Regions from separate parts of the Streptococcus gallolyticus subsp. gallolyticus DSM 16831 genome, predicted to be linked through region 1. Evidence: predicted binding sites of a transcription regulator. Region 1 holds the regulator's gene; each other region holds the start of a gene.

Region 1 (10,988 bases):
CAACAGCTATGGAGCTACGTCGTTTTGGAAAAAATAAAAAGCGTACTTGGTACACTTATCAAAAATTTACAACAGCGGATTTGCTGACCATTGCGATTGCTGTTTTACTAGTTATCATTAGTTTGTGGCTTTTCCACCTTAACCAAGGACGTTTTTACAATCCTTGGCATTAAAAAAGCGTATAAACCAGAACAATTAGCTGTTCAACGGTTTATACGTTTTTTCTTATTTCAAATAACCAAGATAATCAAATTTTTCAAACGTATTGTCATTTGCAATGGCAACGACTTCAGTATTGGCTTCAAAAGCTTGGTTGGGATTGATATGGGTATCAAGACTTGACGTTGATTTTTTACGAATACCGATTAAATTCAGGTCGTATTTGTGTCGAAGGTCCAGCTGAACCAGACTTTTTCCAACCCAAGAATCAGGAATAGAAAATTCAATCATAGCAATATTATCCTCAATGTGAATAATATTTTCAATATGGTGGCGAAGCATATTTGAAGCAACTCTTTTTCCAGAGTCGCGTTCTGGTGTGATAACTTTAGTCGCCCCAATGCCGTAAAGCACCTCTTCATAAGTCGCATTTTTGGCTTTGGCAAGAATGGTTTTTACTCCTAATTTTTTACAGTGCATAATGGCAAGAACTGAAGATTCTAAGGTATTTCCAGTTGCAATCACAACAACATCACATTGCGCAATGCCGACGGCTTTTAAAAATTCAATCTCTGTAATATCACCAACAGCTGCCTTAGTTGCCATATCAGCCACATCTTGAACGAGATTTTCATGTCTATCTAAAGCAATGACCTCTTGCTCGAATTTACTTAATTCTTCAACAACAGTACGTCCAAAAATTCCTAATCCAAGAACTCCAAAAATCTTTTTTGTCATAATAATTTCCTCTAACCAACATTAATATTTGTTTGTGCGTAGCGAATATCTTTTTCTTTCTTTTGCAAAAGACTAAGCAGGACAGTAATCGGTCCAACACGTCCGATAAACATAAGTGCCATGATGACAAATCGCCCTGCTTGCGATAATTTAGGCGTTAAATCCATGGAAACGCCAACCGTAGCAATCGCAGAAATGGCTTCAAACAGCAAAGCTAGCGGGTCATGATTCGGTTCAAATTCCAAAAGTAACAGATAGCCGATGATTAAAATAGTAAAGAAAAAGATTAGCACGGTCAGTGTTTGTTTTATCGCTTTATTGGCAATAACGCGGTGGCGGAAAGTGACTTCATTTTGCCCTGCAAGTTCGGATTTGAAAAGCAAGAAGGCAATTGCGACTGTTGTCACCTTAACACCGCCAGCCGTACCACCAGGAGCACCACCGATAATCATTTGAATCATATAAAGAATATTTGTCGCTGAATGCGTATCAAGATAAGAAATCGTTGCAAATCCAGCCGTCCTCATGGTTACTGATTGGAAAAAGCAGACCATGATTTGCTGAAAAATGGTGTAGTGCCCAATTGTCTTAGCATTTTTAAATTCGATTAGCCACGTCAATGCTGTTCCAAGCAGTAAAAGAATTCCCGTTGTGGCAAGCACTAAGCGTGTCTGATTGCTTAATGAGCGAGAAAATGCAGAAAAGCGATAAGGTTTGTCTTTGATAAAGTGTTTGATAGCTTTTTTCAAATCCATCCAAACAGCAAACCCGATTCCACCAGATACGATTGCGGCAGCAATTGCCACATTAACCAAGGGATTCAGAACGAATTGTTTAAGGCTAGCATCGCCAAAATTATCAAACCCAGCATTACAAAAAGCAGAGACAGCAAGAAAAATGGCATTAAAAATACCGTGCCACAAGCCAAAACGTGGAATAAAATCAAAGAGCAATACAATAGCAACCAAGGACTCGATGATAAAAGTAATTTTGTAAGCATGAAAAAGGTAATGCCTAAGGTCATTGTTATTGTCATAGCTAAGCGCTGATTGCAGCAAACTTTGCTCTGATAAATTCATGCGACGACGTAAAAGGTAGGTACTGATTGCAATTAAAGTAACCAATCCTAGTCCGCCAATTTGCATGAGACACATTGCAATCACTTGACCAAGTCCATTATAAACACTTGCGACAGGAACGACTGATAATCCCGTCACACAAACCATTGAAACCACATTGAACAAGTGGTCAAGGTAAGTAGTGCTAGGAGCGTCGGCATAGTGAACTATCGGAAGTGAGAGTAACAAACTCCCAATAAAAATGACGATGACAAAACTAAACGTTAACCGTCGCGTACTCGTTAAAGATTTAAAAATGCTATTCAAAGAGTATTCCTCCTAAACTCCAAAACGGTTTTCAAAGCCTTCTAAAAGAGCCTTACGGCTCATAACATATTAAAGAGGTTTTTTATTTGGCATCCCAGCCTTACGTGGGTATTTATTTGGTGTCTCTTTTTTCTTTTCAAGAATTGTGATTTGGCGACTATCGCCATTTGGCAATTCATAATGATAATTGTCTATGAGTTTTGAAAAAAGAATTGTCATGGCATTTTTGGCATCTGCCAATTCTTCTTCGGCAGCGGAAGCTTTAAGAGCAATTAATTGCCCACCAACTTTTAAAAATGGGATTGTCAATTCGGTCAAGACTTGGAGACGAGCAACAGCTCGTGCTGTTACAATATCATAGCTTGCGCGGAAATGCTTATCTTGACCAAAATCTTCAGCACGTCCATGGTAAAAATGAACTCCCTCTAAGCCAAGTTCATCTGCCAATAAATTAAGAAAATTAATACGCTTATTTAGCGAATCAATGATAGTAACATCAATATCAGGGCATAAAATCTTGATAGGAATACTTGGAAAACCAGCTCCAGCTCCAATATCTAGCAAACGAATCGCTTGATTTGTTATTTTTCCTTGAAGAACAGGAGCAATAGAATCATAAAAATGTTTCAAATAAACCCCCTCTTCATCCGTAATAGCCGTCAAATTAATCTTTTGATTCCATTCAACCAAAAGCTCAAAATAACGTTCAAATTGCTTTTTTTGTGTATCTGTCAACTCAAAACCTTGTTGACTAAGTTTCTTATAAAATTCTTCAGGTGTCATGATTATCAGTAAAGAAAGCATTAGCAGCCTGCAAAACACAAACCACCACAACTTTCTCTAATATCCTTTCAATTCCAATATACGTCATCTTATTTTACCATAAAATCCCACCCAATAACATTCTTAGAAATGGTTATAACACCCGAAAAACTATTTTTCCTCCAACTTCCTATGTAATCACTTTAAGAATTGAAAGAAAATTGATATAATAAGCCTAGAAAGTATATTTTTATCTATTTATTTTAGTAGTTTATCAAAAGCTTTTGTGTAGCGGTAGGTTACAAAAAGCAACTGATTTTGGAAGGGTATGTCATACCTAAGGAGGAATTTATGATTTTTGTTATTATCGCTATTATTGTTGTTTTAGTGCTTTGGATTATTGCTGTCTATAATGGTCTTGTTAAAAGTCGTATGCAAACTAAGGAATCTTGGAGTCAAATTGATGTGCAACTCAAACGTCGTAATGACCTCATTCCGAATCTGATTGAGACTGTAAAAGGCTACGCAGCTTATGAAGAAAAAACATTTGCTAAGATTACAGAATTACGCAGTCAAGTTGCCCAAGCAGAAACACCAGCAGAAGCAATGCACGCGTCAAATGCTCTTACTAAACAACTTTCAAGCTTGATTGCTGTTGCTGAAAATTATCCTGAACTTAAAGCTAATAACAGCTTTATCAAGTTGCAAGATGAATTGACAAATACAGAAAACAAAATTTCTTATTCACGTCAATTGTTCAATACAACAACAGCAAATTATAATGTTAAATTAGAAACTTTCCCAAGTAATATCATCGCAGGTATGTTTGGCTTTAAACCAAGCCAATTCTTGGAAACACCTGAAGATGAAAAAGAAACACCAAAAGTATCATTTGACTTCTAAAAAATGGTGTTTTGAGAAGTTGTTTTAAAGCAACCTTTAATAAAGAAAGGAATAAAATGGAAGGTCTCTTGAAATGGTTGGTGACTTTAACAACTCAAAGAGACTTTCTATTTTCTTAATAAAATCATGTTATACGATCAAATTTCTAGTAACAAGCGAAGAACGGTTGTTTTGATTCTTGTTTTCTTCTTGATTTTGTCAGCTATTGGTGCCGCAGTTGGCTATCTTTGGTTAGATAGTCTAGAATTCGGTGTGGTTATCGCCTTAATCATTGGTGGAATCTATGCTGCTAGTATGATTTTTCAATCTACAAATGTTGTCATGTCAATGAACAATGCGCGTGAAGTCAGCGAGGAAGAAGCCCCTGAACTTTATCATATTGTAGAAGATATGGCAATGGTGGCACAAATTCCAATGCCGCGCGTGTTTATCGTTGAAGATGATTCTTTAAATGCGTTTGCGACAGGTTCAAGTCCTGAAAATGCTGCCGTCGCAGCCACCACAGGATTGTTAGCTGTGATGAATCGCGAAGAATTGGAAGGTGTTATCGGACACGAAGTTAGTCATATTCGTAATTACGATATCCGCATTTCTACCATTGCTGTAGCCTTAGCCAGCGCAGTGACTTTGATTGCTAGTATCGGTAGCCGCATGATGTGGTTTGGCGGAGGTGGCAATCGTCGCCGTTCGAATAACCGTGATGAGGGTGGTCTTGGTATTTTGATGTTGCTCTTTTCGATTTTATCGTTAATTTTAGCACCACTTGCCGCAACTCTTGTTCAATTAGCCATTTCACGGCAACGTGAATACCTTGCTGATGCCAGTTCTGTTGAACTCACTCGCAACCCTGAAGGAATGATTAAAGCACTTCAAAAACTGGAGCAATCTTCTCCAATGCACCATCCTGTTGATGAAGCAAGTGCGGCACTATATATTAATGACCCTATCAAAAAAGAAGAAAGAACAACATCATTGTTCAATACACACCCATCTATTTCGGATCGTATTGAGCGTCTTCGTCAAATGTAAGTATTTTTCTCCTTCACACGCTTGTGTGAAGTTTTTTGTTGCTACATTATTCAATAAGCTTTATTATTGGTAGTAATATGTACAGACAATACCGTAAAAAGTTGGTATAATAGTAAAGAAATTTTAAAAGAGGTAGTAATAATGATGTTTTCAATTTCGGAAATAAAAAAGAATCCAGATGGAATTAATTTTAATTCTGTTTTAGAAATTAAAGAAAAATTAATAGAACGTAACAAAGATGTGCTAGATGTTAAAGAGATTTTTGTACAAGGGACTATTTCCTACGATGATGGATTATATTTGTTAAATTATACACTTGATTATACAATTACATTACCGTCAAGTCGCTCAATGCTGCCTGTAGATGTACATCAAGTTGAAGAAGTCTCAGAAATTTTTATTGAAGCAGTGGATATTCATGCAAAAGAAGATCTTGTTAGAGAAAATCTTGTTTTAGTACTTGAAGAAGATTATATTGATTTAGAAGAGAGCGCTATTGATAATATTTTGTTAACGATTCCAATGCAAGTTTTAAGCGAAGAGGAACAAAATTCTGACACAATGCCATCAGGAAATAGCTGGTCAGTTTTGACAGAAGAGCAATATGATGCCCTGCAAGATAAGAAGAAAAAAGAAAATAATCCGTTTTCTGCTTTAAATGGATTGTTTGAAGATTGATACTATTTTTATTAAAAAAAATAAAATATTCTTGAATTATCGTTAACACTTTGATATACTTTTAAAGCGATATAGTATACTTATCTTTATTGTTTATTTTGAGGATATTATAACAAAGTGATGAAAATGCTATAATCTTTTTCTCATTGGGAAACAAAGAAGGTGCTCTGTATAGGAGTGTATACTTTAGCAAAATAGAGATTTTATAATCTTTAAAATAATAAAAGGTTGGTGACAATGAGTAAAAAGATTTTAATTATTGAAGATGAAAAAAATCTTGCACGCTTTGTGTCTTTGGAGTTACAACACGAAGGTTATTCTGTAGTTGTAGAAACAAACGGGCGCTTAGGGCTTCAAACGGCTCTTGATGACGATTTTGACTTGATTTTGCTTGATTTAATGCTTCCAGATATGGATGGATTTGAAATCACGCGTCGTCTTCGATTGGAAAAAGAAACTTCTATTATTATGATGACAGCTCGCGACTCTATTATGGATATTGTTGCTGGGCTTGATCGTGGTGCAGATGACTATATTGTCAAACCATTTGCAATTGAAGAACTCTTGGCTCGTGTTCGTGCTGTTTTCCGCCGTCAAGATGTTGAATCTAAACGTGAACAAGACAGTCAAGGAAAAGAAGGATTGCTTGGTCTACGCTTAAATCCTCAAAATCGTTCAGCGGTTCGAGGTGATGATGAAATTTCGCTTACAAAACGTGAGTACGATTTGTTAAGTGTTCTTTTGTCAAATGTTAATCGTGTAATGACACGTGAAGAACTGCTAGCCAGTGTTTGGAGATACGATACAGATATTGAGACAAATGTTGTTGATGTTTATATCCGTTACCTTCGCGGAAAAGTCGATATTCCAGGTAAAGAATCTTACATTCAAACAGTTCGTGGAATGGGATACATTATTCGAGAAAAATAATGATAAAATGGGAAGAAAAGTCTTTATCTAGAAAAATATCGATTTTCTCTTTGCTTCGGATTCTCCTTGTGTTAACTATTTTTAATCTAATCGTGTACTTTGGGACTACCCAAATCTTTTTAGCACGAGAACGTTACGATGTTGAGCAAGGTGCCGAAGTAGTGAGAGATTTTTTGTCTCAAGAAAGTGCACTGACAGTTGATAATCTTTTGGATCTGTTGGATGAGTATAATGCTACGGGGTCACTTGTTGAGGAAGATGATGCCCAATATATCCTAGATAAAAGTGGTGGGATTGATGATTTGACTTCTGATAATCAAGATGTCGCCATTTTTAACAAGGATAAGCAATTAGTTTTAACGACTGATAAGTCAGTTGCAAATTTTAAAACAGGTACAGTTGGCAAGACAAAAATCTACCGTGCACCTGCTTTTACAGGTTACTATTCAACGGCGAAAGTTTACTCCAAAAACACAAGAGAAGTTATTGGTTATGTGACGCTTTTTCAACACTTTAGCTCCTACTATCTAATGCGACATTGTCTTGTGGCAATCCTTTTGATTGCAGAGTTAGTTGAGATTGGGTTAATTTTACATGTTCTTTTCTCTTCAACAAAACGCTTTTTACGTCCGTTGGAAGAATTTCAAGGAATTGTTAGTAATATTGCTGAAAATCCTGGTGATTTGACTGTCCGTAGTGATATTCATTCTGGAGATGAAATTGAAGAAATTTCTGCTAACTTTGATAAAATGTTAGACCAAATTGAAGGGTATACTAAAAGACAAGCGCGTTTTGTTAGTGATGTTAGTCATGAATTACGAACACCGATTGCAGTTATTAAAGGACATCTTGGTTTACTGAAACGTTGGGGGAAAGAAGACCAACATATTCTTGAAGAAAGTTTAGATGCTGCTTATCATGAAACGGATCGAATGTCCATTATGGTTAATGAAATGCTAGATATGGTTCGTGTTCAGGGAAGTTTTGATTTACACAAAGGTGAAAAAACAGATTTGAAAAAATCAATCGAATTTGTTTTGGGAAATTTCCGTATTTTGCACCCAGATTTTAATTTCCAATTTTCAACAAGTGTGGAAGAATGTGTCTTTGCAGAAATTTACAAAAATCATTTCGAACAGGCAATTTTGATTTTAATTGATAATGGCGTAAAATATTCTTCTGGAAGCAAAATAATCCATGTGACTTTGGACATCCAAGGAGATGATGCTATTGTCAAAGTTAAGGATGAAGGAGAAGGTATTTCTCAAGAAGACCTAAAATATATTTTTGAACGTTTTTATCGAACAGATAAATCACGTAATCGTGTTTCGACACAAGGAGGTCTTGGGATTGGTTTAGCTATTCTTAAGCAGATTGTTGATGCTTATGAGCTCAATGTTAGCGTTAATAGTGTTGTTGACGAAGGCACGGAGTTTACATTGGTTATTCCGATACTTAAGACAAAACAAGATAAGACAGACTGAGTTTTTCTCTCGGTCTGTTCGTTTTTCTAATAAAGCATGATTGAACAGTCATTTTTTATTAGAAAAGGGACAAGGTTTAAGAAATGGGGAAAAGTTTTGGCTGATATGGTCAAACTGGTATTACTTTCATAATGATTGATTTTATGTTAGAATAAAGTATTAAAATAATTGGTAGAATGGGGTGTTTGCATGCGTTGTCCAAAATGTAATTATAATAAATCAAGTGTTATTGATAGTCGCCAAGCTGAAGACGGAAATACCATTAGACGTCGTCGCGAATGTGAAAATTGTCATACACGTTTCACGACTTTTGAACGTGTTGAAGAATTGCCCTTACTAGTCATTAAAAAAGATGGAACGCGTGAACAATTTTCTCGTGAAAAGATTTTAAATGGTATTTTCCAAAGTGCTCAAAAACGTCCAGTATCAAGCGATGATATTGAACAAGTTGTTTCACGTATCGAGCAAAAAGTTCGTAGTGAGTACGAAGGTGAAGTTCCGAGTACAGCCATTGGTAATCTTGTCATGGATGAGTTAGCTGAACTTGATGAGATCACTTATGTGCGTTTTGCCTCTGTTTACAAATCGTTTAAAGATGTTGATGAGATTGAAGAACTTCTACAACAAATTACCAACCGAGTTCATAGTAAGAAGAAAAGAAGTAATTTAAATGAGACCGATCGATGAGTTTTCTTATATCAAAAATAATAAGGTTTTATTAGATTCTGATAGTCTTAGCCAGCTGTATCACCCAGTGATTGGAAATCACGCGGTTTTGCTTTATGATTATTTGTTGGCATTTTTTGATGATGGTGTTAAACGTCACAAATTTAGTGAGATTCTCAATCATTTGCAATTAAGCATGCGTCAGGTGGAAGAAGCTTTTGCAATTTTGACTGCTGTTGATTTGCTTGTTTTGTACCAAACACGTGATGCTTATGTTTTAAAATTGCAGCCAGCTTTGAATCGTGAGACTTTTCTTAGCAATCCTGTCTATCGTCGCTTGTTAGAGCAGGAAATTGGTGATGTTGCAGTGGCTGAGCTGGATATTAAAATTCCGCAAGAGGCTAGAGATATTTCCAAAAAATTCTCGGATATTTTTTCAGCAGAAGGAACACCAAAGCCAAAAGCAAATGTGTCAAAAAATCATTTTGATTTGGATAGCTTTGAGCGTTTGATGTTGCGTGATGGCCTGCAATTTAAAGATGAAAAAGCAGATGTTGTTTCGATTTACAGCCTTGCTGACAAATACACCATGAATTGGTTTGATACCTATCATTTGGCAAAAAGCACGGCTATTAATGGTAAAATTTCACCACAACGAATGACTGTTCAGTTGGAACAACCCAAAAATTTGAAATCACAAGGTCAAAGCAAAGAGCAATTTGACACCAAGGAACAAGTGATTATTCGTGAAGCCAAGCAAGCTAATGCAAGAGAATTTTTGGAGAAAATCAAGGCACCACGTCGTGCAGTGGTTACCGAGAGCGAGCGAAAATTGTTGGAAGAATTAGCCAACATGAGCTTTTTAGATGAAGTAATTAATGTCATGGTGCTTTATACGTTAAATAAAACGCAGTCAGCTAATCTCAATAAACCTTACATTATGAAGGTGGCAAATGATTTTGCTTATCAAAACATTACGACTGCTGAAGCTGCTGTTTTAAAAATGCGCAGCTTTGCCCAACGCAATAAAGACCGTAAAGCACAAGCAAAAGTTGCTAAAAGCAATGTCCCTGAATGGACAGCAAAAGAATACAAGCATGTTGCTACTGCTGAAGAAAAAGCGAAATTGGAAGAACTCAAACGTAGCATGTTAGAAGATTAAGGAGCGAGTGATGGAAAAAATCGGACAAACCTTGGCTAAACAGCTTCGCCAAAGTCGCACAGACCTTAATGAATTGACCCAAGTTATTTTAGCAGATAAGGAAATTGCTGATTTTATCACGTCAAATGGCTTGACTCAGGAGCAAATTAACCGTAGCCTACCTAAGTTTAATCAATTCATGGTGGAGCGTGAAAAATTTCAAAATCAGGATGAATCCTATATTGCTAAAGGGTACAAGCCTGCTCTTAGTATGAATGAGGGCTATGCAGATGTCATTTATTTGGAAACACGCGAATTAGTTGAGGCTAAAAAACGTCAAGATATTAAAAATCGTGTGACTTTGATTGGCTTGCCAGCTAGTCTCAAACACATTTCAACAGATGATCTTGATTTAGGAGACCCAAATCGTATTGAAATTTACAATTATTTGAACGATTATCAAAAAAATCTTGAGACAGGAACTCAAAAAGGGCTTTATGTTTTTGGAAATTTTGGTGTTGGGAAGTCTTATTTGATGGCTTATCTAGCAAATCGTTTATCTGCCAAGTACGGCAAGTCAACGACTTTGCTTCATTTTCCAACTTTCTGTGTTGATATTAAAAATGCTATCAATACAGGAACGGTGAAAGAGCAAATTGACCAAATCAAACAATCTGAAATTTTAGTTCTTGATGATATTGGGGCAGAACAACAAAGCCCATGGATTCGTGATGATGTTTTGCAGGTTATTTTGCAATATCGAATGCAAGAAAATCTCTTGACATTCTTTACATCAAATCTTGATTTTAAAGGACTTGAAGAACACTTTGCAGCATCACGCTCAGGTGATGAAACGTGGCAAGCAAAGCGTGTTATGGAGCGTATTCGTTATTTGGCTCGTGAAATTCATCTGCAAGGTGATAATCGTCGCTAATCGTAAATCATTAAAAGTGATAAATAGATAAAAGAATTTGAAAGGAATAAATTCGACAAAGGCATTTTTGAGAAATCAAAATGTCTTTCGTGTGGAAAAATCCACTTAAAATAGTTGAGACTGTTTTAACGAAGCTGGTACTAGAAGAATTATGGCTTTACCTACTGTTGCTATTGTCG
Region 2 (10,988 bases), 1.2 Mb from region 1:
CGCTTGGGTAACTATTATTGTGATTTGTATTGTCCTTTGGCTTCTCATTGTGGCACTTTTACGTTATATGATATACCGAAAATCTTAATATAAAGGGAGAAAATTTATGTCTGAAATGTCAAAAGAGCGGTTGGTTGCCTTTACGGATGCTGTTCTGGCTATCATTATGACCATTTTGGTTTTGGAATTAGAACGTCCATCAGAATTAACATGGTTAGCCTTGTGGGAGTTAAAAACCAACTTTTTTGCCTACACCATTTCCTTTTTCTGGCTGGGAACAATGTGGGTCAATATGCACAGAGCTTGGGACAATGTTGAAAAAGTCAATAACCGCTTGGTTTGGATTTCCATGCTTTTGTTGTTTTTCTCATCATTTTTCCCTTACACAACCTCTTTAGTGGCTAGTGATTTTAACAGTTCAGTAGCACAAATTGTCTATGGTGCTATTGTTATGCTCGTTTCTTTCACTAATGTTTGGATGTATTCAGAATTAACCAATGTTGCTACCACAAATGAAGCAGAAGCAGCTGCAAGAAGCCATAATAATTGGATGCGTTGGGACATTGCTATAAAAGTTATTGGTATGCTATTGAGCATGACCGTTTTTCCACAAGCCATGATGTGGGCTGTACTTTTTACCGCTGTTGTCATCGTTGTCCCAAGGTCAATTTAAAAAACACGCTACAAACGTGTTTTTTTGTTTTATCTCTTAACTAAGAAAAGTTTTCCTTGTGTCGGAATGATAATAGCTAGCGCTAAAATAACGAAAATCAAGGTTAACAGCCCAGCTGTTCCGTTAACGGTGAATGAATACCAATAAGGCGACATTCCTTTTGGCGCATAACTTCCCCAGAAAATAAAGCCAGCGACGAAATGCCAAAAATAGCGGACAAAGACAGCTAAGATAGCACCACCTGTCGCGTAAAATAAAGCACGTCCTTTATTGTCCTTGGCAAGAGCATTTTGAAAAGGAACAGTAAAAATACCAGCTAAGCCCATGGAAACAAAGGCAACGATGTATTCGATAAGCACTTGTGATAAGGCTAAATACCACACTTTACCAAGGATAAAATGTAGTAAGCCCCAAATCAGCCCAGCCAATACGCCATATTTTGTGCCACGACGTAGTGCAAAGAGGACTAAGGGAATAGCTCCAAACGACGGTGTGAACCAGCTTGCAAAATCTGGAATGTAAGATAAAGCCATGGCTAAAGCAGCTACTAAAGCTGTTTCAATCAAAGCAGACAGTTGAGAATTTTTTGATGACATAAATAAAAGCTCCTTTTGATACAAAGGAGCTTATTTTTCTGATAATATGTGCAATGATATTCAAAACAAAGTTTAAAACGGTCATGTCACAATCCCTACGCTCGTACTAACGAGATCAGGTTATCAGGATTTCGCAAATGCGATCTCAGCCAGAGGCACTCCTTTGTGAATCTAATTGCTTATAGTCTAGCATGAAAGAAAGTTTCTTGTCAAGCTTAGTTTTCATGCTTTTTGAAAATTATCACACATTTCCAAAATTGGCTCAGACTAGAGACCATAATTGTAATCATCATCTTGCATGGCTTCAACAGAACCAAGGAGATAACCATTTCCGACTTGACTAAAGAAATCGTGATTAGACGTTCCTGTTGAAATACCGTTCATGACAATAGGGTTAACGTCGTTAGCAGTATCTGGGAAAAGTGGATCTTGCCCCAGATTCATCAGGGCTTTATTGGCGTTGTAGCGCAAGAATGTCAATACTTCATCAGTCCAACCAACACCGTCATACAGCGATTTGGTATAATTTTCCTCATTTTCGTAAAGTTGATAAAGTAAATCATACATCCACTCACGAAAATTGTCTTGTTCTTCTTCAGATAATTCATTGAAACCAAGTTGGAATTTATAGCCAATGTAAGTGCCGTGAACAGATTCATCACGGATAATCAATTTGATAATTTCAGCAACGTTTGCCAATTTATTGTTGCCAAGATAATAAAGTGGTGTGAAAAATCCAGAATAGAAGAGGAAAGTTTCTAGGAAAGTAGAGGCAACTTTCTTTTGCAACGCATCCCCATTTTCATAAATATCATTGATGATTTTTGCCTTTTTTTGCAGGTAGTCATTGCTATTTGTCCATTCAAAAATGGCTTCAATTTCAGATTTTGTGTTAAGTGTTGAAAAAATAGAGGAATAAGATTTGGCATGAACTGACTCCATGAATTGAATGTTATTCAGAACAGCTTCCTCATGGGGGGTTCTGACGTCCGCACGAATCGCTTCGACGCCAGATTCAGATTGCATGGTATCTAGCAAAGTTAATCCGCCAAAGACTTTTCCGACAAGGTCTTTTTCCTCGGCTGACAATTTACGCCAATCATCAAGGTCATTTGATAACGGAATACGTGTATCAAGCCAAAATTGCTCCGTCAACTTTTCCCAAGTTGATTTATCAATGATGTCTTCAATCTCATTCCAATTAATGGCTTCATAATAAGTTTGTGACATTTATATTCTCCTAAAAGTGATTAAGAAAGCCAGCCAAACGACTGGGATTTCAGAAATAGTATTTAAATTTTTAAGATTGTTTTTTTCCATGGAGTAAGCTAACCTAGCAAGGTATTTTGTCAAGAGTGAAAGTTACCCCAATGCTAACATCTTTTTGAATTCCTAAGCGAAAGTAGTTACTGCTTTGATTTTAGTTTTTGTAGAACAAGGACAAGTTTTCTAATCATGAATTACTAACAGCCGTTTACTGCAACGTGTCAATAAGCAAGCCGATTTGTTAAAGTGAATATTGTCTTGTTCATGTTTAACAGTACACAAATCAAAGTTACGCCACGTAATTAATCGACTCGATACTAGCCGATTAATGGAGTTGTAAGTGAGTTAGCCATTTCGCTATAACGTTTGTTGTCTTGTTACTGGGTTCTGCAGAGACAAATCCAAGTGTTCGATAAATGACTCAATAATAATCATTTGGTGAAGTTAGTAAGTGAACTAGGCAAACTGCCATAGCGGTTGCCGTCTTGTTATTAGGTCCTTTAGACAAATCCAAGTGTTCGATAAGTTACGACACGAAACCAAATGACTCGATAATAGTCATTTGGTGAAGTTAGTAAGTGAACTAGGCAAACCGCCATAGCGGTTGCCGTCTTGTTATTAGGTCCTTTAGGACCAATAACAAGTGTTCAGTTAAATCACGCAGCTTTCGCATTGGTTTGAGCCGACTTCATCACCGTCATCGGTAAAGGTACGGATGTAGTAGATTGATTTAATGCCTTTATTAAAAGCGTAATGGCGCAGGATAGACAGGTCACGAGTGGTTTGTTTACTTTGCGTTTTCCATTCATAGAGACCTTGCGGAATATCGCTGCGCAAAAAGAGCGTTAGTGACAATCCTTGGTCAACGTGTTCAGTCGCCGCCGCATAAACATCAATGACTTTTCGCATATCCATATCATAAGCAGAAGTGTAATAAGGAATAGTATCTGTCGATAAACCAGCAGCTGGGTAATAAATCTTACCAATTTTCTTTTCCTGACGTTCCTCAATACGTTGCGTAATCGGGTGAAGCGACGCAGAAACATCATTAATGTAAGAAATGGAACCATTTGGAGCAACTGCTAGACGATTTTGGTGGTAAAGTCCGTCTGTTATCACAGCATCGCGGAGCTTAGCCCAATCCTCACCGCTTGGAATAAAATGTTCTGCAAAGAGTTCTTTCACACGGTCAGATTTTGGAATAAATTCACCTGTAATGTATTTATCAAAGTAGCTTCCGTCAGCGTATTTTGAGTTTTCAAAACCTACAAATGTTTGCTGACGTTCACGAGCGATATGATTTGATTCCACCAAAGTCCAATAATTCATTAACATAAAGTAAATATTGGTAAATTCAATGGATTCTGGGCTACCATAATGAATGTGGTGTTGAGCTAGGAAGGTATGAAGCCCCATAGCACCAAGTCCAAAGGTATGCGCTTGTTCGTTGCCATGCTTGATTGTTGGCACAGCTTCAATAGATGAGGTGTCTGAAACAAAAGTCAAAGCGCGTGTCATGGCTTTGATAGAACGTCCAAAATCAGGTGAAGTCATCATATTAACCACATTTGTTGAGCCCAAATTACATGAAATATCAGTTCCCATTTTGACAAATTCTTGAGCGTCGTTAATCACGCTAGGGGTTTGAACCTGAAGCACTTCTGAACAAAGATTTGACATGATAATTTTACCGTCAATTGGATTGGTACGATTAGCTGTATCAATATTGACCACATAAGGGTAACCAGATTCTTGTTGTAATTTCGAAATTTCAGTTTCCAAATCACGTGCTCTAATTTTGGTTTTGACGATATTTGGGTTAGCAACCATTTTGTCATACTCAGCCGTAATATCAACATAGCTATAAGGCACGCCGTATTCACGCTCAACACTATATGGGCTAAAGAGATACATCTCTTCGTTATTGCGAGCCAATTCGTAAAATTTATCAGGTACGGTGATACCAAGAGAGAGAGTTTTGACACGGATTTTTTCGTCAGCATTCTCTTTTTTGGTTGATAGAAATGCCATGATATCTGGGTGGAAAACATCAAGGTAAACAGCACCAGCTCCTTGACGTTGCCCCAGTTGGTTAGAATATGAAAAACTATCTTCAAAGAGCTTCATGACAGGAACAACACCAGAAGCTGCCCCTTCATAACCCTTGATAGGAGCGCCAGCCTCACGTAGATTTGAAAGGCTGATACCAACACCCCCACCGATACGGGACAATTGTAGCGCTGAATTGATAGAACGCCCAATCGAATTCATATCGTCAGTTACTGAAATGAGAAAACAAGAGACGAATTCACCACGGCGACTACGACCAGCATTTAAAAAGGAAGGTGTAGCAGGTTGATAGCGTTGATGAATCATTTCAGTTGCCAAATCACGTGCCAATTCTTCATTACCATCAGCAAAATAAAGAGCGTTAAAAAGAATACGGTCTTCGATACTTTCAAGATAATATTTACCGTCATTTGTCTTTAAAGCATATTGCTGATAAAACTTATAGGCGGCCATGAAAGATTTAAAACGAAATCCTTGCGCTTGCAAGTCCTTAGCCAAACTTTCAATAAAATCTGGCGTATATTTGCTGATAAATTCTGACTCGATATAATCATTGTCAATCAAATAGTTGATTTTATCAATAATCGTGTCAAAAGCCATTGAATTTGGAATGACATTTTCACGAAAGAAAGCTCTAAGGGCTTCTTTATCTTTATTAAGAGGAATTTGTCCATTCACAGGACGGTTAATTTCATTATTAAGGCGAAAATAAGAGACATCGCCGAGATTTTTTAGACTCATAAAGTAAGATACCAACGCTCATTAATTGAAGTGTGGTAACTCCTTTCTAATTTAATATAGAAGGTTTAGATAATTTCTTTTAATTTTGCAGGTTGAAAGCCAGAAAAAATAATGTCACCTGCTTTAACGACTGGCGCAGCAGAGAAGCCAAGGTCTTTTACGTAATCAATCATATCAGGGCGTTCGTCAATGTTGATTTCTTGGTAATCAGCTCCCTCTTTATCCAAGAGTTTTTTTGTCATTTTGCACTGCATACAGTTATTTTTTGAAAAAATTGTGATTTTATTAGCCATTAGGGCATCCTCCTAAAAAATATTTCCTTATGGGAAACTCAATGTTCATTTAGAATAACCAAAATTAGTCAAAAAAGCAAGAAATATCTCTCGAAAAAACACAATATATAGTATTTAAAAATAATATCACACACAAAATATTGTAAAACCAAGCTTTTTAGAAATGCTAAAGTTTTATATTACATTCTATGTTATAAAACCTAACATAGGATTGTGAATTATACTTGACTAAATATTCTGAAAGTTGTATAATTAAAAAACCATTATTATATTTCGGGGGTCTGTACATGACAGAATTTTTATCAAAGTTTTCCTTCAAAGATGGTGAGTATTCGTATTTTAATCTTGAAGAAGCGGTTTCTCATTATGGAGGAGATATCAAGAAAATCCCTTACACTATTCGTATATTACTTGAAAGTTTACTCAGAAAGTATGATGGTGTAGATGTTACAAAAAATCACATTGAAAATTTAGCAACTTACAATCCTAAAAAAACAAGCGGAGAAGTTCCATTCAAACCAAGTCGTGTCATCTTACAGGATTTCACAGGAGTTCCTGTTGTTGTTGACCTTGCGTCAATGCGTGATGCCATTGTTGCCAACGGTGGAGATGCTGAACTTATTAATCCAGAAATTCCAGTTGATTTGGTTATTGACCACAGTGTCCAAGTTGATTTCTTTGGCTGTGACACAGCGTTAGAAGATAATATTAACCTTGAATTTAAACGTAACAATGAACGTTATGAATTTTTGAAATGGGCAGAAAAATCATTTGATAACTACCGTGCGGTGCCACCTGCAACTGGTATCATTCACCAAGTTAACATTGAATTCCTTAGTGATGTTGTCATTGAAAAAAATGGCATGCTTTATCCAGATTCAATGTTTGGTACTGATAGCCATACAACAATGATTAATGGTATTGGTGTTCTTGGTTGGGGTGTCGGAGGTATCGAAGCAGAAGCAGCGATGCTTGGTGAAGCGTCATTCTTCCCAGTTCCAGAAGTTATCGGTGTTCGTTTGACAGGTAAACTTCCTAAAATTGCAACCGCTACCGATTTAGCCCTTAAAGTGACACAAGTTCTTCGTCAAGAAAAAGTTGTTGGTAAATTCGTTGAATACTTTGGTGACGGTTTATCAAATCTTAGCCTTGCCGAACGTGCAACTATTGCCAATATGGCACCAGAATACGGTGCAACTTGCGGCTATTTCCCAATTGATGATGAAACGCTTAATTATATGCGTTTAACAAACCGTAAAGAAGACCATATTGCTTTAACAAAAGAATACGTCAAACACAATAATCTTTTCTACGACCCAGAGCATCAAGCGGAATACACTAAAGTCGTTGAAATTGATTTATCAACAATTTCACCAAGTATTTCTGGACCAAAACGTCCACAAGATTTGATTGATTTGACACAAGCCAAACAAACTTTCCAAGAAAGCTTAGTTCGTGAAGCTGGTGTTCAAGGCTTTGGTTTGACAGCTGATGAAATCAATAAAAAAGCAACCGTTCATTTTGATGACCAAGATATTGAGATTCAAACAGGACACGTGGCTATCGCAGCTATCACATCATGTACAAATACCTCAAACCCTTACGTCTTGATGTCAGCTGGTTTGCTTGCGAAAAATGCTGTTGAACGTGGTTTGCGCGTAGCTCCAACAGTTAAAACATCACTTGCTCCAGGGTCTAAGGTGGTTACAGGTTACCTACGTAATTCTGGTTTGCAAACTTACTTAGATACACTTGGCTTTAACATTGTCGGTTATGGTTGTACGACATGTATCGGTAACTCAGGTAGCCTTCGTCCAGAAGTGGCAGAAGCTATTACAGAGACAGACTTGTTAGCATCTGCTGTTTTATCAGGTAACCGTAACTTTGAAGGACGTGTTAATCCACTTGTCAAAGCAAACTTTCTTGCTAGCCCACCACTTGTTGTGGCATATGCACTTGCTGGAAACACAAATATTGATTTAACAACAGAACCGCTTGGCTTTGACCAAAATAATGCACCTGTTTACCTTAAAGACATCATGCCAACAAATGACGAAGTGGCAGAGTATGTCAATAAATACGTAACGCGTGAATTATTCGAGCAAGAATATGAGCATGTCTTTACAGACAGCGAAAAATGGAATCAAATTCCAACAGAAGAAAGTAAGATTTACCATTGGAATGAATCGTCAACTTATATCCAAAATCCACCATATTTTGACAATCTAGGTGATGATTTAGCGATTAAACCATTGAAAAATCTTAAGCCATTAGCCAAATTTGGTGATAGCGTGACAACTGACCACATTTCACCTGCTGGTAATATTGCTAAAAATAGCCCAGCTGCTAAGTATTTAGATAATCATGGTGTTGATTACGTTGACTTCAACTCATATGGTAGCCGTCGTGGTAATCACGAAGTCATGATGCGTGGAACATTTGCCAATATTCGTATCCAAAACCAATTAGCAGACGGTAAAATTGGCGGTTACACAAAATACAACGGCGAAATCATGCCAATTTATGACGCTGCTATGCATTATAAAGAAGATAATGTCGATACTTTAGTCATTGCAGGTAAAGATTATGGTATGGGGTCTAGTCGTGACTGGGCTGCCAAAGGTTCTAACCTTCTTGGGGTTAAAGCTGTTTTGGCTGAAAGTTTTGAACGTATTCACCGCTCAAATCTTGTCATGATGGGTGTATTACCATTGCAATTTTTAGAAGGTGATACAGCAGAAAGCCTTGGTTTAACTGGTCTTGAAACATACGATATTAATCTTTCAGAAAATCCTGGTATTCACGATGTTGTTGATGTTGTAGCTCGTGATGACTCAGGTGAAAAACACTTTAAAGCCATGGTACGTTTTGATGCCGACGCTGACATTCGTTACTATAAAAACGGCGGTATCTTACCAATGGTTGTTAGAAAGAAATTGGAGGAAGCATAATCTATGACAGGAGGAAGCGGATTAAAAGATTTAATAGCTTGTAATACCCATATTAGTTCAATTATTGATGATAATTTATCTTACGCAGGTTATAATATTTCTGAATTAATGGATAACGATGCTAGTTTTGAAGAAGTGATTTACCTTCTTTGGAACTTGCACTTGCCAAATAAAGCAGAGTTTGATAGTTTTGTTAAAGAACTTCGTGAAAATTATGCTATTAGCGATGCGGTTGAACAATGTATTTTGATTCAGTCGCGCAGCCATTTACACCCAATGAGCGTGCTTCGTTCAACAGTTAGTTTGCTTGGTGTGTATAATGTCAATGCTGAAGATAATTCTGAAGAAGCAACATACGAACAATCTATTCAATTAATGGCTAAAATGCCAACGATTATTGCAACTTTTGCGCGTTTACGTGACGGAAAAACACCAGTTGCTCCACGTGAAGATTTAGGATTTGCAGCGAATTTCCTTTACATGTTAAACGGCGAAGAGCCAACACCATTGCAAGTAAAAGCTTTAAATCGTGCCTTGGTTTTACATGCTGACCATGAATTAAATGCGTCAACATTCGCAGCGCGTGTCTGTGCGTCAACATTGGCTGATATTTATTCTTGTGTGACAACTGCAATTGGTACGCTTAAAGGACCACTTCACGGGGGTGCTAATGAACGTGTCTTTGACATGTTAACTGAAATTCGTGAAATGGGTGATACCAAAGCGTATTTGAAAGAAAAATTGGATTCGCAAGAAAAAATCATGGGCTTTGGTCACCGTGTTTATAAAACACAAGACCCACGTGAAAAATATTTGCGTGAAATGGCACAAGCTCTTACCGAAGGTACTGAAAACGAAGTGTGGTTCAACTTGTCACGTGAAATTGAAGATTACATGAAACACACTAAAGGGCTTATCCCAAATGTCGATTTCTATTCGGCAACGGTTTACCATGTTCTTGGTATTGATAGTTCGATTTTTACCCTTATTTTTGCAATGAGTCGTGTATCAGGCTGGATTGCTCATATTCAAGAACAACAAAAAAATAACAAATTGATTCGACCACGTTCTCATTATACTGGAGAGCTCGGTTTGAAATACACACCACTTGAAGAACGCTAAAAAGCCTTAGAAAGGAAAAACGAGAAAAATGGCAGATAAAATCATTTTAGAAAATGGTCACTTGACTGTTTCTAACAATCCAATCATCCCTTTTATTGAAGGGGATGGCGTTGGACGTGACATTTGGAAAAATGCGCGTGCTGTCTTTGATGCAGCGATTGAAAAAGCTTACCAAGGTCAGAAAAAAGTTGAATGGCTTGAGATTTTGGCTGGTAAAAAAGCGCATGAAGCAACAGGAGAATGGTTACCAGAAGCAACTCTTGAAACGATTAAAGAAGATTTGGTCGCTATCAAAGGTCCACTAGAAACACCAGTTGGTGGTGGGATTCGTTCACTAAATGTTGCCCTTCGTCAAGAATTGGATTTATACGCTTGTGTGCGTCCTGTTCGTTATTTTAAAGGGATTGAAAGCCCACTTAAAGAACCAGAAAAAACAAGCATTACTATTTTCCGTGAAAATACGGAAGATATTTATGCAGGCATCGAGTGGAATGCTGGCACAGAAGAAGTGAAAAAAGTCATTGATTTCTTGCAAAATGAAATGTCTGTCAGCAAGATTCGTTTTCCTGAAACAAGCAGTATCGGAATCAAACCTATCTCACAAGAAGGTAGTGAACGTTTGATTCGCTCTGCGATTGAATACGCTCTTGCTAACAATTTGACTAAAGTTACTCTTGTTCACAAAGGAAATATTCAAAAATTCACAGAAGGTGGCTTCCGTAGTTGGGGTTATGACCTTGCAAAACGTGAATACGCTGATGAATTAGCCAGCGGAAAATTGGTGATTAATGACATTATTGCCGATAATTTCTTGCAACAAATTTTGCTTAATCCTGAAAAATTTGATGTTGTGGCTTTGACAAACCTCAATGGTGACTACGCTAGTGATGCCCTTGCTGCCCAAGTTGGTGGTATTGGAATCTCACCAGGTGCCAATATCAACTACTTGACAGGTCACGCTATTTTTGAAGCGACACACGGAACTGCACCAGATATTGCTGGTAAAGACATTGCCAATCCATGTTCTGTTCTTTTGTCTGGTTGCATGTTGTTTGATTACATTGGTTGGACAGAAGTGGCTAGCTTAATTACAGCAGCGATTGAAAAAACATTCGCTCAAGGTCAATTTACAGCTGATTTGGCGCAAGGAAAAGTAGCTTGCTCAACAAGTGAATTTGCAGCAAAACTCATTGAAAATTTGTAAAATAATAACCTAGAACAAGTCATGTTCTAGGTTTTTTGATATAATGAGAATAGTTTGAATTTTAGAAGGTTG
Region 3 (10,988 bases), 1.0 Mb from region 1:
CTAAGATGCGCATAAATTGCATCAATATCTGCTAATCCCAGTAAAGGTCTTGTTGTGATATTAGCTGGATTGTACTTTAAATTGTATTTTGTTCTTTCAACTATACAGTATTTTTTATGTACTAATCCAAAATTTTCAAGTGAAAGTTTTAAATTTATTAAATTACAATGGTGTATATTCAAAAGAAATTTATTATATTCACCATATAAAATCGTAATTGCTTCCATATAAGATTTAACCAACTCAACTGCATCAATATCATTTCTTGCCTCTATTTCATTGCGCAATTTTTTCCAATTGAAACTAGAATTTAATAAATAGTCTTTTTCAATCCAAAGACTAATAATTGCCTTTTCGTCATCGACGTAATCTTGTTTCTTATGAAGTGCAGAGATTGGAATTCCAACATGTTGTGAAAAATTTCTAAGATTATAGCAAAATCGATAAGCAAAACTATTGTCATATTGTTGACTAGTAAGTTTATGAAATTTTTTAAATTTTTGCCTATGTTTTGTTTTTATCTGATTTTCAGCAAAATCAACAAATAATTTTCCACTAGAAAGTAAGTGCATCATGAAACGATTTACATCAAGCTCATTAGTCACCTTATTTTTCTTCTCTAACTCAGAATTCAACTTCAAAAAATCAAAAACGTCCGAAATAAACATTTTATACATTACTTTAAGTCTTTCAAATTCCTGTTGAATGTTGGAAATTTGATTAGAAATTTCTATTAAATCTTCCTTATTAATTGGAAATTCAGTAATAACCAAATTATTTTGTTCAGAATCCATTTCATAGCGTCCCAGACTTTCAATAACATCAGTATCTTTCAAATGAGAATATTTTTCATCGATTCCTTTTATTTGTTCTTCTGTTAAAATAGAATTTTCTATAATCATCTTCAATCATCTCCCCTCCCACTCACTTTTTAATAGTCCGTAGCGCAATAGGTCACAACGTTTTCCTTGTGCGTCTTTGCGGTCACGGATTCGAGCTTCGAGGGTGAAACCTAGTTTTTCAGCAATACGTTGGCTTGCTTTGTTGTAACCATAACATTCAATTTCAATTTTGTGGAGATTGAGTAGGGTAAATCCAACTTCCAACAACGCACGCGCAGCTTCTGGCACGAGTCCTTGACCCCAATAATCTGGATGAAGCAGATAGCCCATTTCAAGAACATCATCAGCATGGCGCTTATTAAAATCAACCGAGCCAATGACTTTATTTGTCCCTTTTAAGCAAATACCATAACCAGACGGCACCTTTCGCTCAACCCAGCGCTTTGGCATAATGTTTTCAAGATAATATGCCTCTGCTTCCACACTTTCTGCAGGTGGAAAACCAGCTGGCCAAGTCACTTCTGGCAAGCTCGCATAAGCAAAAATATCCTCAGCATCTGAGACCAGACGTGGGCGTAAATATAGCCGTTCTGTCTCAATATCAGGACGTTTACTGTCCTTAATCTGACCTAAAATTTTAATCATATTTTGAACTCCTTATAAAAGTTCCTAGTTTATCACTATTCTTGTCATCTAAATAACGATAAACACGTCGCTTTTCATCACCAATATACTCAATTGGAGAGAATATAGCACTCTTAAAATTCCCTTTAGTATCAAGTAATGTCTCATCACACCAACGATTAATAATATGAGCTGTAAAATTGACATACTCACCAAATTCTTGAATCTGCTCTACCCGACACTCCATAGATACAGGGCATTTTTCTAATAATGGAGCATCTATTACAGAGGATAATTCATAAGGAACTGATAATAATGTCAACTTATCTCTTTTTGTTAAGAAACCGGCTTTTTCCATTAAAAAACCTTGTTCCTTAGTTGGAATATTAATCGTAAATTCTTTAAATTTACTAATTTGCTTAACTGCATTACTCCCCTTAAACATCCCAATAACTACCATATCACCCAGACTAAACGATGAACTGCATGTCGTAATGTTATAGGAAAATTTTTCATCTTTATAACCTAATATAAAAATCGGAAAAGCATAATAAAATTTTGAAGTATTAAACGTTTTTTTCATCTGTTAACACCTACAATCAAAAAATCGCCCCTGTCTTTCGACAGGGACGAACTTTTTATAAATCCGCGGTACCACCCACATTCGAGTGACTAGCACTCGCAACTTGATTATTCAGTTACAACGTTCAGCAACCAGCCTTAACATTTGTACGGATTTCTCAACCACACCGCTTTCTGTAACAAATGGTCTTTAAGACACCTCTGAATGTTTTTATTTTAACAGATTTAGTCAGCTAACGCAAATAGATTAAGCTTTGAAAGCTACGCCATTTTCTTTCAATTTATTAACAGTTGCTGGACCAATTCCTTTAAAGGCCAAAACGTCTTTTTCAGTGAAGTTTTTGAAATCAGAAACTGATTTAATCCCTTCATTGTAAAGTGTTTCAATAAGTTTTGGTCGAATGCCTTCTACGGCAGAAATCGCTGAAAATTCTTCCAAACTAAGAGTCGCTTTTGAAACAACATTAGTAGCTACTTTAACAGTTGCTGTTGCAGCTGTTTTGATAATACCTGCGCGTTTCAATTTCAATAAGTACTCTTTTTTTCGATTCTTTTTCTTTGCCATTTTAGTAATTTCTCTCCCCTAAAAGATTATCTGGTAATTCGTGGAAACCTTTTCCGGCTTTATAATTAGCAAATTTGCCTTGGATAAATTTGTAAGCATCTAACTTACTTTCATAACGGATGTAGGCATCAGCTGCGCGTTCATCCTTATCTTCTTCCACAATCTTACGACTAGCTTCCATCGCCATTTCGTTGATTGCGATTTGTGAATCTACCCAAGCTTCAAATTCTTTTAAAAATTCTTGTTCGTAAGTCATAAACACCTCTCGTCTGATTTCCTAGGTCATATTATAACACAAACATAGGCAAAAAGAGAAGTTTGTAAAGGATTTGTAACATGATTTCCACGAATCATTTCTTTTTACAGGGAAATTTTCAGAAAAACCATCATTTTTAGTGAATTATCTTGTTTTTTCCAGAGTTTTTAAGTAAAATGTTAAAAATATTTTGAAATTCAAGGAGGATGTGTTGGCATGATTTTATCACAATTTGACCATAAGCAAACGGCGATTATTAACCCAGGGGATGTCATCCAAGCTTTGCCAGATTTTCCAAAGACAGCTGTGACCTGTTTTGCAAGAGGAACTTTCGCACGAATCTTAGCTGAATTTCCTCACCGTGAAATCGCAAAAACAAGTGTCGCAAATTTGGAAATTCCAATCTATGAGCTAAATTTTCAGGGTCAAAAAATTGCTTTTTTCAACTCCTATGTTGGAGCAAGTGGCTGTGTTGCTATTTTAGAGGATATTATTGCTATGGGCGCTGAAAATATCCTTGTTTTTGGTACGTGTGGTGTCCTAGATAGCAGTATCAAAGAAACGTCAATCATCATTCCTACAAGCGCTATTCGCGACGAAGGCACAAGCTATCACTACGCTCCGCCAACAAGTGAAATTGCGCTCAATCACACCTATCGCAAACAGTTTAAACAGTTTCTTGACGCGCAAAATATCTCCTATACAGAAGGAAAGGTTTGGACAACTGACGGTATTTACCGTGAAACCCATCAAAAGACGGCAAATCGAAAGACACAAGGTGCTATCGCCGTTGATATGGAATGCTCTGCGATTGCCGCATTTGCCAACTTCCGCAAGATTAATCATTTTCAATTCTTTTATTCGGCTGACAATCTAGACGTTGAAACTTGGGAACCTCGAACTTTGGCTAACGATGCTGACCTTGAAACCAAAGACCGTATTGCAAACATTGCTTTAAGTTTTGCCGTTGAATTATTCCGTTAAAATCATTATAATAGTGATAACTTTTTTTCCGAAAAAAGGAGAAACATGGACATTCAATTTAAATCATTTACTGACGAAGATACCGCTCAAGCCATTGCGATTTGGAATCAAATCGTGACCGACGGAGTAGCCTTTCCACAAACTGAAACCTTAACCCTTGAGACAGGAAAAGCCTTTTTCAAAGCCCAAACTTACACAGGCGTTGCCTACCAAGCGGATACTGGACAAATTGTCGGTCTGTATATTCTTCACCCAAATAATGTGGGACGTTGTGGACATATTTGCAACACCAGCTACGCTATTGATAGTCATTTTCGTGGACAACATATCGGTGAAAAACTCGTCCGCCATTCTATGGTGACTGCTAAAAAATTAGGATTTAGAATTCTTCAATTCAATGCCGTTGTCAAATCAAACCAAGCCGCACTTGCCCTCTATCAAAAACTAGGCTTCCACCAACTTGGAACGATTCCTGCAGGATTCCTCAATAAAAACAATGAGTACGAGGACATTATTCCACACTATTACGACTTAACCAAACTGCCTGATTAAGCAGATTCACATCAATAAAAGCATTCTGATATTACCTTTATGGTAACCTAGCAGGAGGCTTTTTGTTATTTTGTTCAAGCTATCCGTTCAGATAAAAGTAATCAGTATAGCACAAAAATAATAATTTTCAAGTCTTGCAAAACACAAAATATAGTGCTAAGATTTTATACAGAACACAAGATATTGTGTTTAATATGCAGTTTCAACAAGAACGATTTCTTGCCACTACATAGATAATACTTAGAGAAAGGAGGCTATCTTCTTATTTCCACAATACCATAACTTCCACCAAACATTTACTACCATTTTTTAAATAGATGCTCAAATCTATTTCCATAACTATTCTCACTTACATTAGCATATTGGAGGTGCATTACCATCGTGATTATTCTAGCAGGAATGATAGGAGTTGGAAAAACTACCTATACTTCTCTTTTAGCCAAAGAATTAGGCACAACAGCTTTCTTTGAACCTGTTGATAACAACCCTATTTTAGATAAATATTATGAAGACCCTGAAAAATACGGCTTTGCTTTGCAGATTTATTTTCTAAATAAACGCTTTAAAGCCATAAAAAAAGCTTATGATACTGATAATAATGTCTTAGACCGTTCCATCTACGAAGATGCTCTCTTTACGTATATCAATACCCTTCAAGGCAGTATCAGCGAACAAGAATATAAGATTTACCTAGAATTGTTAGATAACATGATGGAGGAGATTGACGGACTTCCTAAAAAATCCCCTGATTTGCTCATTTACCTCGAAGGCAGTTTTGACCACATCATGAACAACATCAAAAAACGTGGACGTGATTTTGAACAGCCTGATAATGCTAACGGGCTCACTAATTACTACAAACTCCTTCACACACACTACAACAGCTGGTATGAAAACTACCAATACAGTCCTAAAATGAAAATCAACACCGACCATATCGATGTTACAAAATCAGAGGACTGGGCAAAAGTTTATCAAATGATCCGTCAAGAAATGAAATCAATTGGAATTGGAGATTAACATTTTTTGAAAAAACAATTATCACTTAAAAATTCTTTCAACCTTGCATGGAATCGCCTAAACACTAAAGAAAAACTGTTTGTCATTATCGCTTTTCTGGCGTCACTTAGCTTTACCCTCTATGGCATGTTATCGACACTAGTCACAGGTGATTTTACCACCTTAAATACTCTCTCAATTATCATGTCAATCTTTGGCTTTATCGGAACATGGACTTTGGCGCTCCAATGGCAACACACCTTTAAGGCAAATGGGATTCAAAACGTCGCTGGGATTTTAGTTGCTGGAATGCAAGGCATTTACGGTGATATGTTTACAAGTTTTTATTACCTCGTAACCGAATTTATCGGGCATTACAGTTGGAAAAAACGCCGTAATGATAATGGTGAACTTGTTGTCGATAAAAAATTCGGAGCCAAAGACGTCTTTCTCGCTATCTTCTTTTGGACAATTGGACTTGGCTTTCTGTCTTACTGGATGGGTGGACAAAAAATTGTCCTCGATGCTTTGACAAACGGACTATCATTCACCGCCCAACAACGACAAGTAAAAGGGCACCTTGATGGCTACTACATTTGGCTTTTGGTTGACTTTCTTAGTTTTATACTATTTATTTCCATTGGAAACCAAATCGTCGCTTTCAGCTACCTCGGCATGTTTGCTCAAGGATTGGTTGGGATTATGATTTGGAAGAAAGGCAAAGGACAAGCTTAAATTTCCACTAAAAAAAGCCTCACGCGAGGCTTCCAAACTATCTTTGCCGCCACCGAGAATTGAACTCGGAACGGAGCATTACCATTGCTCTATTATACCATTTAACTATAGCGGCTACCTACTTATAGTAACATGAAATCACTTTCCTAGCAAGAAAAAGTTACCGAACTCATTCTTGTCAAACTACTCCACTAAACCTGCATTTCATGTTTATAAATGAAAGCTTAACTCAGAATATGAGTTAAGCTTTTTGTGTAACTTCATGAATTGATTTGACAGGTTTTACATGGTTATCGTGCTCACCTAACATTTTTTCCATCCAAATCATATCATACCAATGGTTAAATTTATAGCCAGACTGATGAAATTTTCCGACTAACTGGTAACCAAGGGCACGGTGGAATTTTTCACTGCCATTTGTCAAATAAGCATCTTCTGTCTCAGTTGAAGCAATGCAAGCATTGAGATTCAAAATTCCCATTTTTATCAAGTATTCTTCCAAAGCACGGTAAATTTGACGTCCTACACCTTTTCCACGCGCAGCCTTGTCCAAATACACCGTTGCCTCAGCCGACCAAGCATAAGCAGCTCTTGGATGAAAAGATGACGCGTAAGCATAACCCAAAATCTGCCCTGCCTCTTCTGCTACCAAATACGGATAAAAAGCCATAATAGAGCGCATTCGTTCCTGAAATTCCTCTAAACTTGGCACCTCATACTCAAAAGTAATAGCCGTCTTTTCAACATAATAACGATAAATAGCAAGTAAATCTTTGGCATCCTCTAAACGAGCCAAACGAATGATAACTGTCATATTTCCCAAAATACCCTCTCGAACGTAATTTTTCACCAGTATATCGAGAAAATCCTTTACTGTCAAAAATAAAGTGACATCTTTCGTTAGCTATTTTCTACTCTTAAAACGTTATTTACTCTGTTCGAATAACCAATCACGCACCGCCTCAATAGTATAACCATAGTTAAACGATAACAGGTGTTCCTCAGCACCTGTTGGGACATACCATGGCAATACTGAGCCTTTCGTATAAGTAATGAAATTTTGTTTATAATTATCACTATACATATCATTTGCAAGCGTATTTAGCTCACTTGAATCCGCCTGTGCATCCACATCCGTTAATTCGCCATAACTAATTCCTGCTTCACTTAGCATGTCTTTGACTTCTGTTTGACCAGTTACCGCACGCGTATCACCACCAGCAGCAAAATAAGTAAATGTCGCATCTTGCAAACCAGATAATGTCGAAATATCCCATTGACCATCAACTAAAATGGTCGCCGCATACAAATCAGGATGCGTAGCTTGAAGATACATTGTAGTCATAGCTCCCATAGATTGACCAGTTCCATAAATCCGATTCGTATCCACTTGATTTTCTCCAGCAACTGACTCAATCATCCGTGCCGTTGCTTCTACATAATCAGTCATGGTATAACCATCATGGTCATCTAAGATGATTTCTGGGTATTGTGGTACCAAGACAGCACTCTTGTGCTTAGCTTGCTCACTATCACTCGCCCAAATCATACCACCAAACCCTTGATAAAGTGGCGCTGTTGTTTCATAATCACCAGCCGAACTCGAGTCTGCAATAAAGACCACCATAGGGACAGTCTCATCACTTGTCATATCCTCTGGCACATAAAGATTATAATTAATCGTTAACCCTGTTTCACTATCAGTATAAGTTCCCGTTGTAAATTTATCGGCGACCTCAGACTTCAAAGACTGAACAGAACTACTATGTGCCGCCAAAAGGACACCTATATAGTAAGAAAATGTTGACCAAGTTGCAATCAAAGCTACCAAAAGCGCAATTAAAACACCAAGAATTATTTTCTTCCATAACGCCATTTTCTTCTTAACTTTTTTTTGTCATTGCAAATTCCTTTCATAGTGAGTTGTGTCTTTCAATTGACAAGCTTATTATAGTTTATATACAATAAAGTTATTATCATTTTTGTTTATTTTTTATTATATTTGAAAGAAATACCTATGAATTTATCACAAAATACCCTAAAAAGATTTCAAAATCTTTATGAGATGAGCCAAATTCCGTTTACGCTTTTCTCATTGAAAGACGGTCCATTTTACTCATTTCCTGTGGGATTAGAAAAGTTTTACGACGTTAACTTTTGGAAACAAAATCGAGGAACTCCCACAGATAGGGAGCACTATTTTGACGGCGTTAGTTTATTTGAAAGAGCTCCTCTTGTTTTTTCTGTTATCTGGAAATTAGACCCACAAACTATTTTTGTGACAGCTCCGATTCGCACACACCCCGAAGCTTCTTTAGATTTCGTCCACGAGCCAAATATCGGCTTTACTTCTAAACATATAACAGCATTTCATCGTTTATTACTGTCTATTCCGTGTCAAAATTTAGCACAATTAAAAGCCTTTGGAGAATTAGCCTATTTCCTCTATCACCAAGAAATGCCTGAAGGACTAAATATTCACTATCAAAATTCCCACCAAGAACGCCATCAATTATCGCAAGAAAAATCCCCTAATGCTTTTGAATTGAGTCAGCAAACACCTCTTCCAGCAAATACTCCCAAAACTCCCACCAAAGAAGAAGCTATCTTCCAAACGATTGCTTCAGGCAACCTGTATGAGCTTGAACACTTGCTCCAAGCTCCAAATACTAATATTCGGCAACTAAGCCACTCTCAACTTCAACAAGCCCGTTATCATTTTATTGCCAATATTACATTAGGACAAAATGCAGCCATTTCTGCGGGAATTCCTTGGCAATCTATGCAAGTTCTGGGAGATTATTTTTATTTACAAATGGACCAGCTGGAAACAATACAAGCAATTGAAAATTACGAACACAAGTGTTTACGAGAGATTTGTCAAAAAGTGCAACAGAAAAAAGGTCTTGCTGACCTTTCCTATTATACACACTTAGCTGTTGATATTATCCATTCCCAGCTTAATCAAGCCCTAACGGTTAGTGATTTAGCTAAACAAGTCGGTGTTAATCGTTCTAGCCTCACTCACTATTTTAAAGCAGACTTAAACCTGACACCAGCAGCATATATCCTACAAGAAAAATTAAAAGAATCTTGTCGCCTATTAATACAAACAAACATTTCGATTCAGGAAATCTCAGAGTTGTTAGCTTTTTCTAGCCAAAGCCATTTCACAGAACGTTTTAAAGAAACCTATGGAATCACACCAAAACAATATCGAGTACGATTAAAATAACAAAAAAACTGAGACAATGTACCACACCAAAAGTTAGATAAAAACTCTAACAATTAGTAGCAGTACAAAGCGCTCAGCTTTTTTGTTTATTATTATAGTTACTTCTTAGTCAATCATCCATTTTTCACTCACGCATCAACTTGCCATTGCTTCTGTCCGTATTTGCTATATGTAGGAGTAGTTGATTTCAGGCTTTTGCCCAAAATAGAAATCACTTACGCACTAATTTCACTACCGCTTCTGTCCGTGCGGTATGCGGAAACATATCCACCGACTGAATGTAATGAACGTCGTAAACTTTACTCAACTTGACCAAATCTCGAGCTAACGTTGCAGTATTACATGACACATAAACCATTTTAGCAGGCTGATATTTCAAAATAGTATCCAAAAGCTTATCATCAAGTCCCGTACGTGGTGGGTCAACAATCAAAGCATCTGCACGGTAACCTTCCTTGTACCACTTAGGAATAATATCCTCTGCGCGCCCAGCTTCGTAGTGAGTATTCTCAAAGCCCATACGCTGCGCATTTTTCTTGGCATCAGCAATCGCCTCTGGAATAATATCCATACCGCGAACGCTCTTCACCTTAGCTGCAAATGCAAAACCAATTGTCCCAACACCGCAATAAGCATCAATAACATGGTCATTTTCTGAAACATCAAGCGCTGCAACAGCTTGGCCATACAACACTTCTGTTTGCTGTGGATTCAACTGGTAAAAAGCTCGTGGCGAAAGCGAAAATTGATAATCTAAAACTTCCTCGGAAATATCAGCATTTCCCCAGATAACTTCAGTTTTTTCACCATAAATTTCACTTGATTTAGAACGGTTAACATTAACAGCAATTCCCTTAATCATGTCAAATTCAGCTGTTAATTGCTTAATGACAGGGACTAAAAAAACATCTCGACTAGTGATAAAAATCAACTGCACTTGATTGGTCGCAATAGCTTTACGAATCATAACCGTACGCACCCCAGCAATTTTACGTTCATCGTAAATTGGAATGTGGTGCTTTTCTAAAAGTTCAGTCACACGATTAATAATCGCTTGCGTCAATTCATCTTGCACCAAGCAATCTCTAATATCAACCAAACGATGACTACCTTCTTCAAAAAGACCAGATTTTACACTTCCTTTAAATGAACGTGTTTGAAATTGCAACTTGGCACGATAATGATATGGCACCTCCATACCAAGCGTATGGCGAATATCATAATTCTCATAGCCAGCAGGCTTAAATTTTTTCAACGACTGAGCAATCAAATCATCCTTAAACTCTAACTGCTTATCATAACGAAGATGCATGATTTGACAACCACCACATTTTCGATAAATCGGACACGCGGGCTCCACACGAAATTTCGATTTTTTATTAATGGTTATCAGTCTTGCTTGTGCAAAATTACGTTTAACCGCTGTAATCTGACAAAAAATATCCTCACCCTTCAAAGCACCCGGGACAAACACCAAGGTTTTCTTATAAAATCCAATCCCTTCACCATTGATTCCCATACGCTTAATTTTCAAAGGAATTTTTTGCTTTACTTTTAAATTCATTAGTGACTAAATATGACTCCTATATCTTTTAAATTTTCTATCGTAATTTT

What was found. The regulator NrdR, encoded in region 1, represses ribonucleotide reductase genes. The targets are predictions, from matches to a motif close to ACACNATATATNGTGT.
Region 2: nrdH (glutaredoxin-like protein NrdH) is a predicted target of NrdR. The motif match lies at 5,738-5,753, and genes of this name have one in related genera.
Region 3: BTR42_RS03200 (deoxynucleoside kinase) is a predicted target of NrdR. The motif match lies at 4,579-4,594, and genes of this name have one in related genera.

Annotation. Positions count from the first base shown of each region.
Region 1 covers NZ_CP018822.1:2,026,325-2,037,312, reverse strand. Annotated here, with positions in the region: gene BTR42_RS10105 (energy-coupling factor transporter transmembrane component T family protein) at 1-173, shown strand, start outside; gene ktrA (potassium uptake transporter gating subunit KtrA) at 226-897, opposite strand; gene BTR42_RS10095 (TrkH family potassium uptake protein) at 909-2,282, opposite strand; gene rsmG (16S rRNA (guanine(527)-N(7))-methyltransferase RsmG) at 2,352-3,065, opposite strand; gene BTR42_RS10085 (LemA family protein) at 3,396-3,947, shown strand; gene htpX (zinc metalloprotease HtpX) at 4,074-4,976, shown strand; gene BTR42_RS10075 (YceD family protein) at 5,118-5,654, shown strand; gene BTR42_RS10070 (response regulator transcription factor) at 5,892-6,584, shown strand; gene BTR42_RS10065 (sensor histidine kinase) at 6,584-8,068, shown strand; gene nrdR (transcriptional regulator NrdR) at 8,258-8,755, shown strand; gene BTR42_RS10055 (DnaD domain protein) at 8,739-9,896, shown strand; gene dnaI (primosomal protein DnaI) at 9,907-10,809, shown strand; gene der (ribosome biogenesis GTPase Der) at 10,961-10,988, shown strand, end outside.
Region 2 covers NZ_CP018822.1:779,469-790,456, forward strand. Annotated here, with positions in the region: gene BTR42_RS04195 (magnesium transporter CorA family protein) at 1-88, shown strand, start outside; gene BTR42_RS04200 (TMEM175 family protein) at 116-673, shown strand; gene thiT (energy-coupled thiamine transporter ThiT) at 703-1,269, opposite strand; TPP riboswitch at 1,345-1,442, opposite strand; gene nrdF (class 1b ribonucleoside-diphosphate reductase subunit beta) at 1,537-2,499, opposite strand; gene nrdE (class 1b ribonucleoside-diphosphate reductase subunit alpha) at 3,187-5,346, opposite strand; gene nrdH (glutaredoxin-like protein NrdH) at 5,412-5,639, opposite strand; gene acnA (aconitate hydratase AcnA) at 5,927-8,590, shown strand; gene BTR42_RS04230 (citrate synthase) at 8,594-9,712, shown strand; gene icd (NADP-dependent isocitrate dehydrogenase) at 9,741-10,916, shown strand.
Region 3 covers NZ_CP018822.1:574,822-585,809, reverse strand. Annotated here, with positions in the region: gene BTR42_RS03235 (ribosome-binding factor A) at 1-902, opposite strand, end outside; gene BTR42_RS03230 (GNAT family N-acetyltransferase) at 909-1,487, opposite strand; gene BTR42_RS03225 (flavin reductase family protein) at 1,480-2,049, opposite strand; gene BTR42_RS03220 (helix-hairpin-helix domain-containing protein) at 2,296-2,613, opposite strand; gene BTR42_RS03215 (DUF1912 family protein) at 2,615-2,869, opposite strand; gene BTR42_RS03210 (nucleoside phosphorylase) at 3,086-3,853, shown strand; gene BTR42_RS03205 (GNAT family N-acetyltransferase) at 3,899-4,405, shown strand; gene BTR42_RS03200 (deoxynucleoside kinase) at 4,787-5,425, shown strand; gene pnuC (nicotinamide riboside transporter PnuC) at 5,432-6,139, shown strand; tRNA gene BTR42_RS03190 (tRNA-Thr) at 6,184-6,254, opposite strand; gene BTR42_RS03185 (GNAT family N-acetyltransferase) at 6,381-6,953, opposite strand; gene BTR42_RS03180 (carboxylesterase family protein) at 7,065-8,015, opposite strand; gene BTR42_RS03175 (helix-turn-helix transcriptional regulator) at 8,157-9,374, shown strand; gene rlmD (23S rRNA (uracil(1939)-C(5))-methyltransferase RlmD) at 9,586-10,938, opposite strand; gene BTR42_RS03165 (DNA-binding protein) at 10,938-10,988, opposite strand, start outside.